DNA from 3 places in the Rhizobium sp. AN80A genome. Region 1 is predicted to be linked to each of the others. Evidence: predicted binding sites of a transcription regulator. Region 1 holds the regulator's gene; each other region holds the start of a gene.
What was found. Region 1 encodes LexA, which represses DNA repair genes until DNA is damaged. Its sites were predicted from a motif close to TGTTCNNNNTGTGTTCNG; they were not measured.
Positions count from the first base shown of each region.

Region 2: the regulator LexA is predicted to act here: its motif matches at 1,866-1,883, upstream of P3R82_RS14005 (ribonuclease).
Region 3: the regulator LexA is predicted to act here: its motif matches at 2,666-2,683, upstream of P3R82_RS23850 (DNA recombination protein RmuC).

Region 1 is NZ_JASJPX010000003.1:1,086,706-1,091,966, forward strand. Features, by position in the region: gene kdsA (3-deoxy-8-phosphooctulonate synthase) at 1-815, opposite strand, end outside; gene P3R82_RS16900 (VOC family protein) at 812-1,696, opposite strand; gene lexA (transcriptional repressor LexA) at 1,896-2,621, shown strand; gene P3R82_RS16910 (ComEC/Rec2 family competence protein) at 2,602-4,875, opposite strand.
Region 2 is NZ_JASJPX010000003.1:495,288-500,548, reverse strand. Features, by position in the region: gene P3R82_RS14010 (hypothetical protein) at 1-1,044, opposite strand, end outside; gene P3R82_RS14005 (ribonuclease) at 1,118-1,852, opposite strand; gene P3R82_RS14000 (alpha/beta hydrolase) at 2,007-2,936, shown strand; gene P3R82_RS13995 (DMT family transporter) at 2,979-3,938, shown strand; gene P3R82_RS13990 (CaiB/BaiF CoA-transferase family protein) at 3,957-5,153, shown strand; gene P3R82_RS13985 (thiamine pyrophosphate-binding protein) at 5,150-5,261, shown strand, end outside.
Region 3 is NZ_JASJPX010000003.1:2,462,570-2,467,830, reverse strand. Features, by position in the region: gene P3R82_RS23860 (methyl-accepting chemotaxis protein) at 1-230, opposite strand, end outside; gene P3R82_RS23855 (ribokinase) at 459-1,358, opposite strand; gene P3R82_RS23850 (DNA recombination protein RmuC) at 1,410-2,633, opposite strand; partial or broken gene P3R82_RS23845 (globin-coupled sensor protein) at 2,828-4,326, shown strand; gene def (peptide deformylase) at 4,423-4,941, shown strand; gene P3R82_RS23835 (plasmid stabilization protein) at 5,007-5,261, shown strand, end outside.

The DNA.
Region 1 (5,261 bases):
AGCAGCTTTTCAAGCAGGCGCGGCATGTCCTTGAGATAGACCATGTTCGGGCCATCCGATGGGGCGTTGTCGGGGTCTTCATGCGTCTCGACGAACACGCCGGCCACACCGACGGCGACCGCCGCGCGCGCCAGCGTCTCGACGAATTCGCGCTGGCCGCCGCTCGAGCCGCCCTGCCCGCCTGGCTGCTGCACCGAATGGGTCGCATCGAAAACGACCGGCGCGCCCATCGCTTCCATGATCGGCAGCGAGCGCATGTCGGAGACCAGCGTGTTGTAGCCGAAGGAGGCGCCGCGCTCGCACAGCATGATGTTCGGGTTGCCGCTGGCATTCAGCTTGGCAAGCACGTTCTTCATGTCCCACGGCGCCAGGAACTGACCCTTCTTGACGTTGATGGCGCGGCCGGTCTTGGCAGCGGCAACCAGGAGATCCGTCTGCCGGCTAAGGAAGGCCGGGATCTGCAGGACATCGACCACGGTGGCCACGTCGGCGCACTGCTCTTCGCTGTGGACGTCGGTGAGGACCGGGAAGCCGAACTCCTTCTTGAGATCGGCGAAGATTTCGAGCCCCGCTTCAAGCCCGATGCCGCGCTGCGCCGACAGCGACGTGCGGTTTGCCTTGTCGAAGGACGACTTGTAGACGAGGCCGATGCCAAGCTTGTCGCAGAGTTCCTTCAACGTGCCGGCGACCATGAAGGCATGCTCGCGGCTTTCGATCTGGCACGGGCCGGCGATCAGAGACAGGCGGGCGCTGTTGGAAAACACAACACGGCCGGCGCCTTCGCCCACGGCCACTTCGGAATTGGTTTCAGTCATCGTTTCTCCTCGAAGGCGAAGAGTGCACCCTGGCCGGGCGCGGCCTTCACCAGAATTCGATTGTTCTTGCGTGTGTAGGTGATCCCGTTAGCAGCCAAATGCGCCTCTGTCACGGCGAGATCGGCAACGGCGAAAACAATCGCCGAGCCGCGCAAACCGCGATCGGCTGTCGACTGGGACAGATCGTAATAGGCGTCCAGCCCATCCGGCGACAGGATATTGATACGGACATTGCCCGCGTCGAGACTGACACCGAAGGCCTCCTGGCGTGACGCGGCCGCATCGGACGCCAGCTGCAACAGCGGCGCGAACGCCTTGGGATCGGACGACGAGAGCACGATCGACGCGATCCCCGATACGCCGTTGGCGTGCGTCTCCAAGGCCTTGCGGTCGCTTGGCAGCGGATTGACCCGCTGGCAGGCGAAGAGGAAGAAATCGGGCGCGCGCAGATCGGCCGCGAAGGCCAGGCGGAACGCCGCCGTCACCTCCGACCCGTCCGGCATCCTCATCGACCTGGCGAATTGCAGCATATCACCGCCGCTCATGCCATCGGTCATAAATCGCGCGTGATCACGATCGGCGTCCGGCGTGCCGAACACGATCGCCGACAAGCCGTCGTCGCCGCACCGAAAGCGAAAGGCGCGGTCGCGCGCCGCAAACACGTTCCCGTCGGCGATGGCGGCCTCATAGGCCTCGATACTGGCGATGCCGAGCGGCTCGAGATAGGTCTTGTCGGCGAAGAAAACGCAGGCGTTCGCGGTTCCGAAGGGATGCAGCGCATCGGCAGCGACCGTGAAGCCGAGCTTGCCCAAACGCTCGCGCGCCATCTCGATGTTGACGACAGGCAGGACGACGTGGTCCAGAGGATGGGGTTCACTCATAGGCAAATCCTCCCGAAATCGGCAGAGATGTGCGCTGGCTTTCGCCACAATGCAAGAGGCGAGCGCGGTTAAATCGAATGAAGCGCAAAATCGCGACGATTCAGAGCCAAGTTTTACGAAAATTTAGGCACTTGCGGAACACATATGGAACATATAGTGTCCGTTCTGGATTTGTTTCACGACTCTGGGGTTCAATTCGATGCTCACGCGCAAGCAACAGGAACTGCTTCTGTTCATTCACGAGCGAATGAAAGAGTCGGGCGTTCCGCCCTCCTTCGACGAGATGAAGGATGCACTCGATCTCGCGTCGAAGTCCGGCATCCACCGGCTGATCACGGCGCTGGAGGAACGCGGCTTCATTCGCCGGCTACCAAACAGGGCGCGCGCGCTCGAGGTCATCAAGCTGCCGGAAGCCTATAATCCGAGCCTGCAGCCACGCCGCGGCTTTTCGCCGAGCGTCATCGAGGGCAGCCTCGGCAAGCCGCAGCCGGTGGCCGCCGCCCCTGCCCCGAAGCCGGCGCCGAGCGCCGACAACGGAAACTCGGCTTCCGTTCCCGTCATGGGCCGGATCGCAGCCGGCGTGCCGATCTCGGCGATCCAGAACAACACTCACGACATCACCGTTCCCGCCGACATGCTCGGCTCGGGTGAGCACTACGCACTCGAGGTCAAGGGCGATTCGATGATCGAGGCCGGCATTTTCGACGGCGACACCGTCATCATCCGCAACGGCAACACCGCCAATCCCGGTGACATCGTCGTGGCGCTCGTGGATGACGAAGAGGCAACGCTGAAGCGCTTCCGCCGCAAGGGCGCCTCGATCGCGCTCGAGGCAGCCAACCCGGCTTACGAAACCCGCATATTCGGACCGGACCGCGTCAAGGTCCAGGGCAAGCTCGTCGGCCTCATCCGCCGATATCACTAATCGGTGACGGGTCGCCCGCGAAGCTGTCATTGCGCCAGTCATAGGCGCGATGACGCATCCAGGGGCGATCGAGACTGCCGTAAGCGGTTTTGACGACGGGCGAGCCTTGCTCGTCGATACGGATTTCGACGGCTCCCGAGCGCCGCAAGGTTTCTCCGGTCAGGAGCATGGCGCCGGAGCGGCATGTCACCTCGCGGAGACGGACGGGTGTGACGACGATATCGGCGACGTCGCAGGCGGGACCGAGATAAGCGGCGTTTTCCAGCGTCGCGATGATGTAGCCGCTGTCGAGCGTGGTCACGCACCACGCCGTCTTCAGGCACTGGAAGCCATTATTGTTCGTCGAATCCGCTGCGCCGCGCATCATGCCGCGGGCTTCGCGTTGTTGTCTCGGTGTCAATCTCGGCCTTGGCTCGCCCTTTTTCGGGATGGACAGCGCCTCGCCATCGAGCATGTCCGGCGGCGTTTGATTTTCAATGGCAAGCGCGCGCTGCCATTGCCCCAGAATGAAGTCGGGCGGGCGTTCGCGATTGCTGGCCAGGCTGTCGCTCTTGAGCGATGCCACGAGGCTTCCATCCTCGGACACGACAAGCTCGGGCGCCGGCTCGGCCGGCAGCATGACGAGGACAAGGGTTGCAACCGCGGCACCCACGGCGCCGATCCAGCGCAGGCGCGTCAGCATCAGCCCCCAGATTAGAAAGCCGACGACGGCGATCACGAAATACCATTCGGGAATCCTGCCCGTATCGACGCTACCGCCCCAGCCCGACACCATCCTGGCGATAGCGATCACCAGATCCAGCCCGAAGCCAGCGACGATCCAAAAGGGCGCATCGAGGCCGAATGGCGTCGCCAACATGGCGGCCATTCCAAAGGGCATGACGATGAAGGAGATGACCGGCATGGCCAACAGATTGGCCGGCAGCCCGTAGCCGCTCAGCCTGTTGAAATGCTCGATCGAAAACAATGCGGTCGAGAAGCCGCCGATCATGGAGGTGAGCGCGATGCCGCCAAAGAAGCGAAGCGCGAACATGACCGGTTTCATCGCCGGATGCGTGAAAAAGACGCTCTCGCGAGGTCGTCTTCTGGTCCAGACGGCAAAGCCGGCGACCAGCGCCAGGGTCGCGGCGTAAGACATCTGGAAGCTGGGGCCAAGCACTTCCGATGGCGACAGCAATATGATCAGCAGCGCGGAGAGAGCGATATTGCGCAGACTGATCGACGGACGGTCGAACAGCGCCGCGACCAGCATGATCGCCATCATGATGAAGGCGCGCTCGGCGGAGACGGCGAAGCCGGAGATCATGTAATAGGCGGTCAGCGCCAGAAGCGCGCTGCCGGCGGCGAACTTCTTGGTCGGATAGGCCTGGGCGAAGCCGGGAAAGAGACCGAAGAACAGGCGCAGCCCGACGAAGCAGATGCCGGCCGACAGCGCCATGTTGAGCCCCGAGATCGCGACGATATGCGCGAGACCGGATTGACGCAGCGCCTCGGTCGTCTCGTTGGAGATGGCCCGTCTCTCGTCGGTGACCAGAGAGGCGGCGAAGGCGCCGGTATCACCGGACAGGATGCCACGGATGCGGTCGCCGATGCGGCTGCGCAGGCCGTAGAGCCAGGCCATGGCGCGATCTTTCGCGGAGAGCTCGACGCTATCCACCGGCGACGGGAGGAGTTGCGGCGTGCCGTAGAAAAAACCGTTGGCGCCGATGCCGTCAAAATAGGCGGAAAATGCGAAATCGCTCAGTCCCGGCAGCGCCGGCCCCGCCGGCGGCGTCAGGCGCACGCGGCCGGTCAGCCAGCCGCCGACCGCGACGGGTTCGCCGGCGCGGGCAACAAGCGAGATTTGTTCCGGTGGCCGCTTGAGAGCCGGCGTCTCCGTTCGCGTTACCCTGAGAATATAGCGCCAGCGGCCGTTGTCGTCGCCCTCACGCCGTTCCACGCGGCCGGTCACGGTCGTTGTCACCGGCGCGTCCAGAACCACGGTGGCCGCGCGCCACGTCTCGATCTGCGCGGCAAACATGCCGAGCACGACGAGCAGACCGGCCAGAGCCATGCGGCGGGTTGCCACGCGCCCGACGCCGGAAAGCAGGAATACGAGCACAAAGGCGGCCGCCCAGGCAAGCAATCGCGTCGGCGGAGGGTCGCTCGAAAGCCTGAACCATGCGATGGCGCCGGCCCCGAGCAGAACCGGCGACGCCAGGAAGAACCGGCCATGGTCGAATTCGGCGGCGAACGCCTGTCTGGCGACCACCATCTGGCGGGCGATTCGGCGGTTTGCGCGACCAAGAAAGCCTGACGAGGACTGCGTCAAGGGCGGACGTGTGACTATGGCACGGGCATTTCGCCCGGCCGCGTCCGGCAAATTGGCAATTTGCGCCGCTTCGGGTGCTTTCAAAACCGCGTTACTGGCATTCAACTCCGGCATGCAAAAACACCCGAAAGCCACCCTGACCTGCAGTCAGAATGCCGCTCTCGGAACCGAAACGCAACTATAATCGTTTGAATTCAAATGCGAAATAAAACCATCGAAAATGTCAGGATTATCATCGACTTCCGCTATGCGGAGACGGCATTTCAGCAGTGCTCAAAAGTTGATACTGCGATGCACAAAATGGCGTCACGGTAACTTGGCATTAGGCG
Region 2 (5,261 bases), 590 kb from region 1:
GCTCTTTTCCTGCCAAACACGGTTGAACCACAGCTCGCGCGACAGCGGGTCGATGATGCCGTACGGCCCCGAAATGCAGGATGGGAAGAGGAAGGCGGCCGCGATCAGAACGGCGCCGGCCGGAACCGCCAATGTCAGTAGCCGCATGACAGGGCCAGCACGATCACTCTGGATCGCCACACATGCGCCGAGAATGGCGGAAAATCCTGACAGCAGGAAAATATAGGGAGCCGAGAAGGCATCGCACTGCGTCGAAACGGCAGCGGCAGGCCCGAGGAAGGCGATGGCGGACACAAGCGTCACGGTCGCCATGGAGACGGACGACGCAATGATGACAGTGCGAACCCCCGCGACATTGCCGATGTAGCAAAGGACGAGCCCGCCATAGGCGATGGCGATGAAAGGCAGGCATTCAAGGCCGACCACCGTCGAGATCGCCGCGCCCGCTCCAATCATCAGCCCGCCAGCCCGATCCCATCGCACGAGCCCGGCGATGATCATCATGAGCGCAACGATCTGCATGTTATGATGATCGATGCGACCAGGTGAAAACTCCAGCACACCCATGCTCATCAGCACGGTCGCAAGCATCAGCGATACCGTGAGTGCCGTTCCCGTCAGCGAAAACCCCGCAAGCAGACGCCGTGCTGTCGCAGCCACCAGCAGACAGCAGACCGCGAGCAGCATCGGCGGCCACAGCTGAAAGGCAACGGAAAGCCCCTGCGAAGGGGCCATGAAAGGCTGCAGCAGCCAGGCAATCGCCACATAAGGGAGATCGACCAGGCGCGACCAGGGCGACACGTAGGTCGCCGGCATCGAGATGAATGGCAGCGAAAGATCGAACCAACTCCCCTGCGCGGACATCAGGTGCCGGATCTGGAGTTCGCGCAACTGATCGTCGATATCGCCGACGAACCTTATGCCATCAGCGAGATCGACCAACACGATCGCCAAGGCGGTGGCATAAACGACCAGAAACATTCGCCACAATGTCATCTCGCCTGCAGCAGCCTGATCGCTTTCACATGCAACCACATCGGACATCGGTCGTCACTCATGCTGTTTGTCACCGTCAGCCCCCATGATAGACGCCAAAAATTGAGATTATGCTACGGCCTCAAAACCCCGCAGCGTCGACGATCCCCTCGTTGCAACCGAACGATGTCTTGCCTGCTCCCTGGATGAGATCGCCGAGATCCCTGGCCTTGCCATCCGTCGTATCGGCGGAAAGGCCGATCGTCAGTTCGCTGATGACGCGGCTGCCGCCGGACCTGCGGCAGCTCATCTTCACCCGGTCGCCGGCGCCGGGACCGAAGCTCTTGTCGAACGCCGCCCTGATCGCGTCCCCGGTCAGTGACTTTCCGATATTGGCGGCGAACAGCTGCTGGACCGCCGATCCGTTCAGGTCCTCGATCAGCCTGACGGCATCGGCGAAATAGGCGTCGGCGCTCATGCCGCTGCAGGTGCCGTGCTTTATCCATTCATGCCGCTCCAGCGCCGATTGCGTCCCCGGCATGACCCTGTCGAGCGACGCCCTCGTCTCGGGTGAAAGCGTCACTTCCGGCAGCTGCTTCCAGCCGCCATTCTTGTCGGCCGATTGCTGCGCATCGGGCACGCCGCAGTAATTCTTGCGCATCGGCCAGAGGCCGTGCAGTGCGAAATTGCTGGCGTCGTAACGGTCGCCGCCCTGGCTGGCGCATTCCGGCTTGCGCTGGTTGGTCTGGCAGAAGGCCGGCTGCCAGCTCGCCGCGAGGATGAAGCGCGTGCGCCCCAAGCCCTCCTGGGCAAGCGCCCCACCGGCCATGATCGTCAGGAAGAACAATGCAACGACACGCGAAAGAGACTTGCCCATATCCATCCCCAGAAAGAACAATTCATGAACATCAAAGCATGCGGCGCCTGTTCCGGCAAGCGGCAAAACGCGACGCGCGAAAATCTCCGGCACAACCCGCCGCGCCTGTTGCATTTGACCGCTGTTCTGGTCTTCTCCCGCCACGGAGGAAATCATGTTTTCAGACACAAGGCGCCTCGACCATGCGGGCGCTTCACTGGCCTATCATTATCAGCCGGCCGAAGGCACCGAGCGCGGCATCCTGCTGGTCAGCCACGGATTGGCCGAGCATTCGAAACGCTACCAGCGCTTTGCGCAAGCGATTGCCGCACGCGGCTACCACGTCTATGCGCATGACCACCGCGGACACGGCGAGACCACCGCGCCGGACGCGCCGATCGGCCTCTTCGCAAGGCGCGATGGCGCCAGCCGCGTCATCGACGATATCGAGGCGATGCGCGACGAAGCCGCGACCGAGCACCCCGGTCTGCCGGTCATTCTCTTCGGCCATTCCATGGGCGGGCTGATCGCGCTCAATGCCGCGGTCACCTATCCGCGAAAATTCGATGCCGTCGCCGTCTGGAACTCGAATTTCAACCCCGGCCTCGCCGGCCGCGCCGCGCAGGCGATCCTCTTGACCGAGCGCGCGCTGAAAGGCTCAGACGTCCCGAGCGACCTGCTGCCGAAGCTGACCTTCGCGACCTGGGCGAAATCGGTCCCCAACCGCCGCACGGATTTCGACTGGCTGTCGCGCGACCCCGAGGAGGTCGACAAATACGTGGCCGATCCGCTGTGCGGCTTCGGCGCATCCGTTTCGCTCTGGCTGGACATTTTCGAGTTGACATTCCGGGCCCCGCGAAGGGAATATCTCGCACGCCTGCCGACCGAGACGCCGATGCATCTGGTCGGTGGCGGCCAGGACCCGGCGACGGAAAACGGCAAGGCCATCCTCTGGCTGTCGGATCATCTGAAGACGCATGGCTTCTCCCGTATCAGCACCGAAATATATCCGGACATGCGCCACGAGACCTTGAACGAGGTCGGCGCCGACGCCGCCATATCGGCATTCGCCGACTGGTGCGACCGGGTCACCACCGCCGCTTGAGCGGCATCCCCCGCCTCTACCTTGAAATCAGAGAATTCCGTCATGAGCAGCAACGCGGCAACCGGCACCGGCAACACGTCATCGGAAGTGATGATGGGGCTGATCCTGATGTTCGTTTCGGTGCTCCTGTCGCCCCTCATCGACATTTTCTCCAAGCTCGCGATCACCACGATCCCGTCCGCCGAGATCACCGCCGCGCGCTTCGCCGTGCAGGCGCTATGCATGTTGCCCATCGTTCTGTGGCGTCGCAACCTCACCGACATCACCTGGAGGCAGAGCTTTTTCCACGCCATCCGTGGCGCCATCATCACCGTCTCGATGATCTCCTTCGTCACCACGCTGAAATACATGGCGGTCGCCGATGCCATCGCCATTTTCTTCGTCGAGCCGATCATCCTGACGATCCTCAGCAGCATCTTCCTCAAGGAAAAGATCGGCTGGCGCCGCTATACCGCCTGCGGCGTCGGCTTCTTCGGCGCGATCCTGATCATCCAGCCGAGCTTCCAGGAGGTCGGTTACGTCGCGCTGCTGCCCGTCGTCAGCGCCGTCTGCATCGCCATATCGGCGATGATGAACCGGGCGCTGGCGCAGCGCGAGGACCCCTGGGTCATGCAGTTCCACATGGGCCTCTGGGGCCTGCTGATCTGCGCCATCCTTCTCCATCTCGGCCACGGCAGCGGCTCCGACGTGCTCGATCCCGTCATGCCGGATGCCCGCGCCTGGCTCTATCTGCTGGGCGTCGGCGTCACCGCCGCGATCGCCGGCATCTTCGGCGTCTACGCCTATCGCGCGGCGCCCGCCTCGACGCTGGCCCCGCTGCAATATTTCGAGATCGTCTCTGCCACCGCCTTCGCCTGGCTGGTCTTCGGCGATTTCCCGAACGCGCTGAAATGGCTCGGCATATCCATCATCATGGGCTCCGGCTTCTACATCATCTGGCGCGAGCGGAGCTTTGCATCCAGGCCCGTATCCGATACATCTGGGGAGACGCGGGCACCCTGATCTGATCGTGGGAGGAACATGACGCAGACCCAGCCTAACAAAGCGCCGCTCGCGGGCATCCGTGTCATCGAGCTCGCGCGCGTGCTTGCCGGTCCCTGGGCAGGCCAGATGCTGGCCGATCTCGGCGCCGACGTGATCAAGGTCGAAAACCCCGAGGGCGGCGACGATACAAGGCACTGGGGTCCCCCCTTCGTCGAAGGCGCCGATGGCGAGAACCTCTCGGCCGCCTACTACCATTCCGCCAATCGCGGCAAGCGCTCGATCACAGCCGATCTGCGCAGCGACGAAGGCCAGGCGCTGGTCCGCCGGCTGGTCGCGACCGCCGATGTCGTCATCGAGAACTTCAAGCTCGGCGGCCTCGTCAAATACGGGCTCGATTACGAGAGCCTGCGCAAGATCAATCCGAAGCTCGTCTACTGCTCGATCACCGGCTTCGGCCAGACGGGACCCTATGCGAGCCTCGCCGGCTACGACTACATCGTCCAGGGCATGTCGGGTTTCATGTCGATAACAGGCGAACCCGACGGACAGCCGATGAAGGCGGGCGTTGCCATCGCCGACATCTTCACGGGCATCTACGCGGTCTCGGCGATAGAGGCGGCCCTCATCCACGCGCTGAAGACCGGTGAAGGCCAGCTGGTCGACATGGCGCTTCTCGACGTGCAGTCGGCCGTGCTCGCCAACCAGAACATGAACTACCTGGTATCCGGCCGCCCGCCGACACGCCTCGGCAACGCCCACCCCAACATCTCGCCCTACGAAGTCGTCCCGACCGCCGACGGCTACCTGATCCTTGCCATCGGCAATGACGGCCAGTTCCGCCGGCTCTCAGCCATCCTTGGGCTTACAGGTATCGCCGACGACGAGCGCTTCGCCACCAACAAGGCACGCGTCGCCAATCGCGACGAGGTCCGGCGGCTGGTCTCGACCGAGACGCTCAAATGGGCGAAGGTTGATCTCTTGAAAGCCTGCGAAGCGAACGCGGTCCCGTCGGGCGCGATCAACACCATCGAGGACATGTTCAACGATCCGCAGATCGTCGCGCGCGGCCTGCGCGTCGATCTCGAAGATAGCGCCGGCACTGTCATTCCCGGCGTCCGAACGCCGGTCGTCCTGTCGCGGACGCCGCTGCGCTACGAAAGACCCAGTCCAAGACTGGGCGAGCACCAGGAGGAGGTGCTGGCCGAACTCATCCAATGGGAGGGGAAAAAATGAAACGGACGGGCGGAGAACTGATCGTCGAGGCATTGAAGGCAAACGGGGTGAAACGCCTCTCCTGCGTTCCCGGCGAGAGTTTCCTCGCCGTCCTCGACGCGCTCCACG
Region 3 (5,261 bases), 1.4 Mb from region 1:
ATGACGCCGGCCATGGAACGCGCCGCGCCGGCGAGTTCGCCGACCGAGGAAGCAACTTCGTTGGCGATTGCCTTTGCCTCGAGATTGGCCTGATCCATGGTCAGCGTGTCCACGCGATCACGAGTCTGGTCGATGAGGAAGAAATTGGAGATCAGGAGAACCAGCGCGATCGCGCTGCCGGTGATCACAATGAGTTTGGCCGCAAGCGATTTCATGCGAAAGATGAACATGGATTCCTCGGGGGAGATCAAGGATGGGCCGGGCAAGGCATCCGCCGGCACAAGAAGCAAGGGCGGGCTTCATCATGGAGCCGCCGTGGCGAGTGCCGTATCCCCTTGGAGAAGGGAGCCGGCGATCACGCGGAAGATCGCCGGAAACCTATTAAATTTGAGTGAAATGCGATGAATTTTCGCCCCATCGCAGGCAAACGCGGCGCCGATGTCGCCGGTTGATAATGCTTATAGTTTGTTTGCGACGTCATCCCGCGAAGGGATGGAAGGCTGGGCACCCGGCTTGAGGCATGCGAGCGAGCCGGCAACGGCCGCGCGGCGAAGCGCGGGCTCGAAATCGAGCCCTTCGTCGAGGCTGGCGGCGAAGTATCCGCAGAAGGTGTCGCCCGCGCCGACGGTATCCACCGGCTCGATCTTCAGCCCCTTCGCGCGCGATATCGCGCCGTCTCGGATCGCCACCACGCCATCGCCGCCAAGCGTGACGATCAGCGTCTGTCCCGTCTCGGCGTTGAGGCGCCTCAGTGCGGCCTCGCGATCCTCGGCACTCATGTTTTCCTGCCCGGCCAGAAGCTCGAACTCGGTTTCGTTGGCAATGACGATATCGGCGAGGCGCCCGAGACGCCCGGCATCCGCAATCAGCGGCGCGAGATTGAGGATCGTCGTCACCCCCTTGGCGCGGGCGGCGACAAGCGCGCGTTCGACCGACGCCGGCGGAATTTCGAACTGCAGCATCAGCACGTCGCCTTTGCTCATCGCGCCGACGGCCTGATCCGCATCCTGCGGCGTGACCGTGCCGTTCGCGCCCGGCACGACGGCGATCATGTTTTCGCCATCGCCGCCCACGAGGATGATCGCGGTTCCCGTCGGCTGGTCCGCGCGCTTGACGGACTGGAGATCGGTGCCGGCCTCCTTGAGGAGGGCAAGCGCTTCGTCCGAAAAGCCGTCATGGCCGACCGCGCCCGCCATGTGCACGGTGCGTCCGGCGCGACGCGCGGCCAGCGCCTGGTTGGCTCCCTTGCCGCCCGCCGCCGTTGAAAAGCCGTTGCCGGCCACCGTCTCGCCCGGCTTCGGAAGCCGTTGCGTCGTGGCGATGAGGTCCATGTTGATGGAGCCGAAAACGGTGATCATGCTGCGGGTGTCCCTTCCAATTCTCTGTCGGGCGCGACACTGCCGAAGGCGTCACTCGTCGTCAACCACCCTCAGCTTAAGAAGTCCCGTTCTGCTCTCGACGGATTTCGACGCGGGCGCTTCCTCGTCCGCCGCGCGGCCTGCCTCCGCGCCTTCGAATTCCAGCGCCTCGATCTTGGCGCCGCGTCTGGTCAGCTTGTCGGCGGAGGTGACGATCATGTCGACATCCTTCTGCGCCATGGCGAAATGCCCTTGCAGCTTGCGAACGCGATCGTCGAGGCGGCCGAGGTCATCCATCAGGTTGGCGACCTCGCCCTGGATGACATGCGCCTGCGCCTGCATCCGCTGATCCTTCAACACCGCCTGGATGACCTGGATCGACAACATCAGCAGCGAGGGCGAGACGATGACCACGCGGGCGCGATGCGCCTTCTGCACGATCGCCTCGAAATTCTCGTGAATTTCCGCGAAGATCGATTCCGACGGCACGAACAGGAACGCGGTATCCTGGGTTTCGCCCTGGATCAGATATTTCTCCGCGATATCGCGGATATGGATTTCCATATCGCGGCGAAACTGCTGCGACGCGGCCTTGGCGAGTTCAGGTCCGCCGGCTTCGCGAATGGCGTTCCATGCCTCGAGCGGGAATTTGGCATCGATCACGAGCGGCGGCGCGCCATTGGGCATGCGAATGGTGCAATCCGGGCGCGAGCCGTTGCCGAGCGTCTGCTGGAAGGCATAGGCGCCGATCGGCAGGCCGTCGGCGACGATCGTCTCCATGCGCGACTGGCCGAAGGCGCCGCGCGTCTGCTTGTTGGACAGGATCGCCTGCAGCCCGACGACATCCTTGGCAAGCGTCTGGATGTTGTTCTGCGCCGCATCGATAACCGCCAGCCGCTCCTGCAGCTTCCTCAGGTTCTCATGCGTGGACTTGGTCTGCTCCGTTATGGTCGAGCTGACGCGCTGCGACATGCCGTCCAGCCGCTGGCTGATCGCCTGGTTGAGTTCCGACTGCCTGGAGCCGAACACCTCCGCCATCGCGGCCATCCGCCCCTGCATTTCCGATTGGATCCGCAACAGCTCCCTCATCCGCGCATCCGCTTCGGCGGCGCGCTCCAGCGCCTCTTCCGCCTGTTCGCGCCGCAGCTGGCCGCCACGAACGAGAAGGATGATCATCAGCACGATCAGTGCCGCAAGGGCCGCGCCGGCAAGGGCGAGCGACATGGGGCTGAAGCCTGAAAGGGTGGCGGAGAGCGAGTCGGTGCTGGTTGTCATGCGCGCACCATAGCAAAGTCGCACGGCTTTTCCAGATCAAAACGTGAACATGATTGATAGACCCGCCTTTGCGCGGGAGATGCCACACGAATGCCAGCTAAGAAATGACGGGGTAATTTAACGCTTACGAAACTATATTCGGCAAAAGCTGCGCGCAAATTGCACCTCATCACATGAAGAAGCAGATATATATTATGAGCAGCCAGCAGCCAGAAAACGGTCTTAAGCAACGCCTGGATTTCATCGAGCTGGATGACAGCGCGCGTCAATCGCTGCGCCAGATGCGGCCGGCGATTTCCGAGATGCTGGGTGGTGCGCTCGACCGGTTCTACGGAAAGCTGGCGCGCACGCCTCAGGTCGCGAGCTTCTTTTCCGATAAATCGCACATGAACCATGCCAAGTCGCGGCAGGAGACCCACTGGGCCAATCTCGCCGGCGGCAACTTCGACGAAGCCTACGTCAAGGGCGTCGTCGCGGTCGGCAAGACGCATGCGCGCATCGGCCTCGAGCCACGCTGGTACATCGGCGGCTACGCGCTCTTGATGAGTGATCTGATCAGGGGCCTGATGGCCAAGGAATGGCCATCGCGCTTCGGTCGCGGCCAGGGCAAGCTGCTCGCCGAAAAGCTGACCGCCGTCGTCAAGGCCGCGATGCTGGACATGGACTACTCGATCTCGGTCTATCTCGAAGCGCTCGAAGAAAAGCGGCTGAAGCTCGAGGAAGAGCGCCAGAAGGCGGAAGCCGATCAGGCGATGGCGCTGAGCCATCTGCGCCGTGGTCTCGAAGCGCTGTCGCGGGGCGATCTCGAAGCCACCTTGCCCGATGATCTGCCGGGCAATTTCAAGGACATGGGCGACGACTACAACCGCGCCGTCGCGGCGCTGCGCGCCTCCTTCGCATCGGTTCGCAGCACGTCCGGCGAGATCCTGCGTGGCACCGATGTGATCGCCAAGGGCTCCGACGATCTGGCGCTGCGCACCGCGCAGCAGGCAGCCGGCGTCGAGGAAAGCTCGGCCGCGCTGCAGCAGCTCTCCGTCAGCGTCGGCCAGACGGCATCCAACGCCGAGAAGGCGTCCGCGGCCGTGCGCGAAACACAGCAGAAGGCGAAGAACTCCGGCGAACTGGTCACCAGCGCCGTCTCCGCCATGGCCGGCATCGAGAAGTCGTCGAGCGAGATCACCAAGATCATCGGCGTCATCGACGACATCGCCTTCCAGACAAACCTTCTCGCGCTGAACGCAGGCGTCGAAGCGGCGCGCGCCGGCGAGGCGGGCAAGGGTTTTGCCGTCGTCGCCCAGGAAGTCCGCCAGCTGGCGCAGCGCTCGGCCGATGCCGCCAAGGAGATCAAGAAGCTGATCTCCGAGAGCTCCGCGCAGGTGAACCAGGGTGTCGACATCGTCAGCAGCACCGGCGATCCCTGAGCGACATGATCGATCGTATCGACATTATCAACAGCTTCGTTGCCGATATCGCCGCCGCCGCCCGCGATCAGGCGACCGGCGTCAACGAGGTCAGCGTCGCCATCCGCAACATGGACACCATCACCCAGCAGAATTCGGGAATGGTCGAGCGCACGTCCGCCGAAACCCGCCGCCTCCGCAACGAGGTGGAAGGCCTGGTCGGCCTGCTCGAGCGCTTCCGCATCGGTGGCGCCACGCGACCGGCCCACGAGGCGCCGCGCCGCGCCGCCTGAGGCGAAAGTGTCGAAATGACGACGGCGGCGTAAAAAAGCGCCGCCTCCGGCTTTCGGATAATTCCATCCCGCAAAAAGATGCGTTATGGGAACGCCATGACCATCAAGCCACTCATCATTCTTCCCGATCCGTTGCTTCGCCAGGTTTCCAAGCCGGTCGAGCGCGTCGACAGCGATCTGCAGCGTCTCGCCGACGACATGCTGGAGACCATGTACGATGCTCCTGGTATCGGGCTCGCCGCCATCCAGATCGGCGTTGCGCGCCGTATGCTCGTCATCGACGTCTCGCGCGAGGGCGAGGAAAAGCAGCCGCTCGTCTTCATCAATCCCGAGATCGTCACCTCCTCCGACGAGCGCTCGGTCTATGAAGAGGGCTGCCTCTCGATTCCCGATTACTATGCCGAGGTCGAGCGCCCGGCGACCGTGGGCGTCAAGTATCTCGACCGCGACGGCAAGGAGCAGACGATGGAAGCAGACAGCCTGCTCGCCACCTGCCTGCAGCACGAGATCGACCACCTGAACGGCGTGCTCTTCATCGATCACATCTCCCGCCTGAAGCGCGAGATGGTCATCAAGAAGTTCACCAAGGCCTCCAAGACCACCAAGGCGCTCTGAGCCTCGCGTTGATAACCCGGGACCCAAGTGCTATGATATCAGTGATATCGTAGTGGAGGTGCCAGATGGGTGATCTTCTGATCCGTGGCCTTGATGACGACTTGAAGGCGCATCTGCAGGAGCGTGCGATCCGCAATGGTCGCAGTCTTTCGCAGGAAGCGATCGAAATGATGCGGGGCCAGATCCTCAGGGAGCAATCGCTCGTGCCCGCGGGAAATCGTTTGCGAGGGTTGTTGGGAGATGAGCGGCTGACGGCGGATGAGGTCGAGACCTTTTCCGAGCTCCGTCATGAAACCGATCGCGATCCGCCGCGCTTCGAA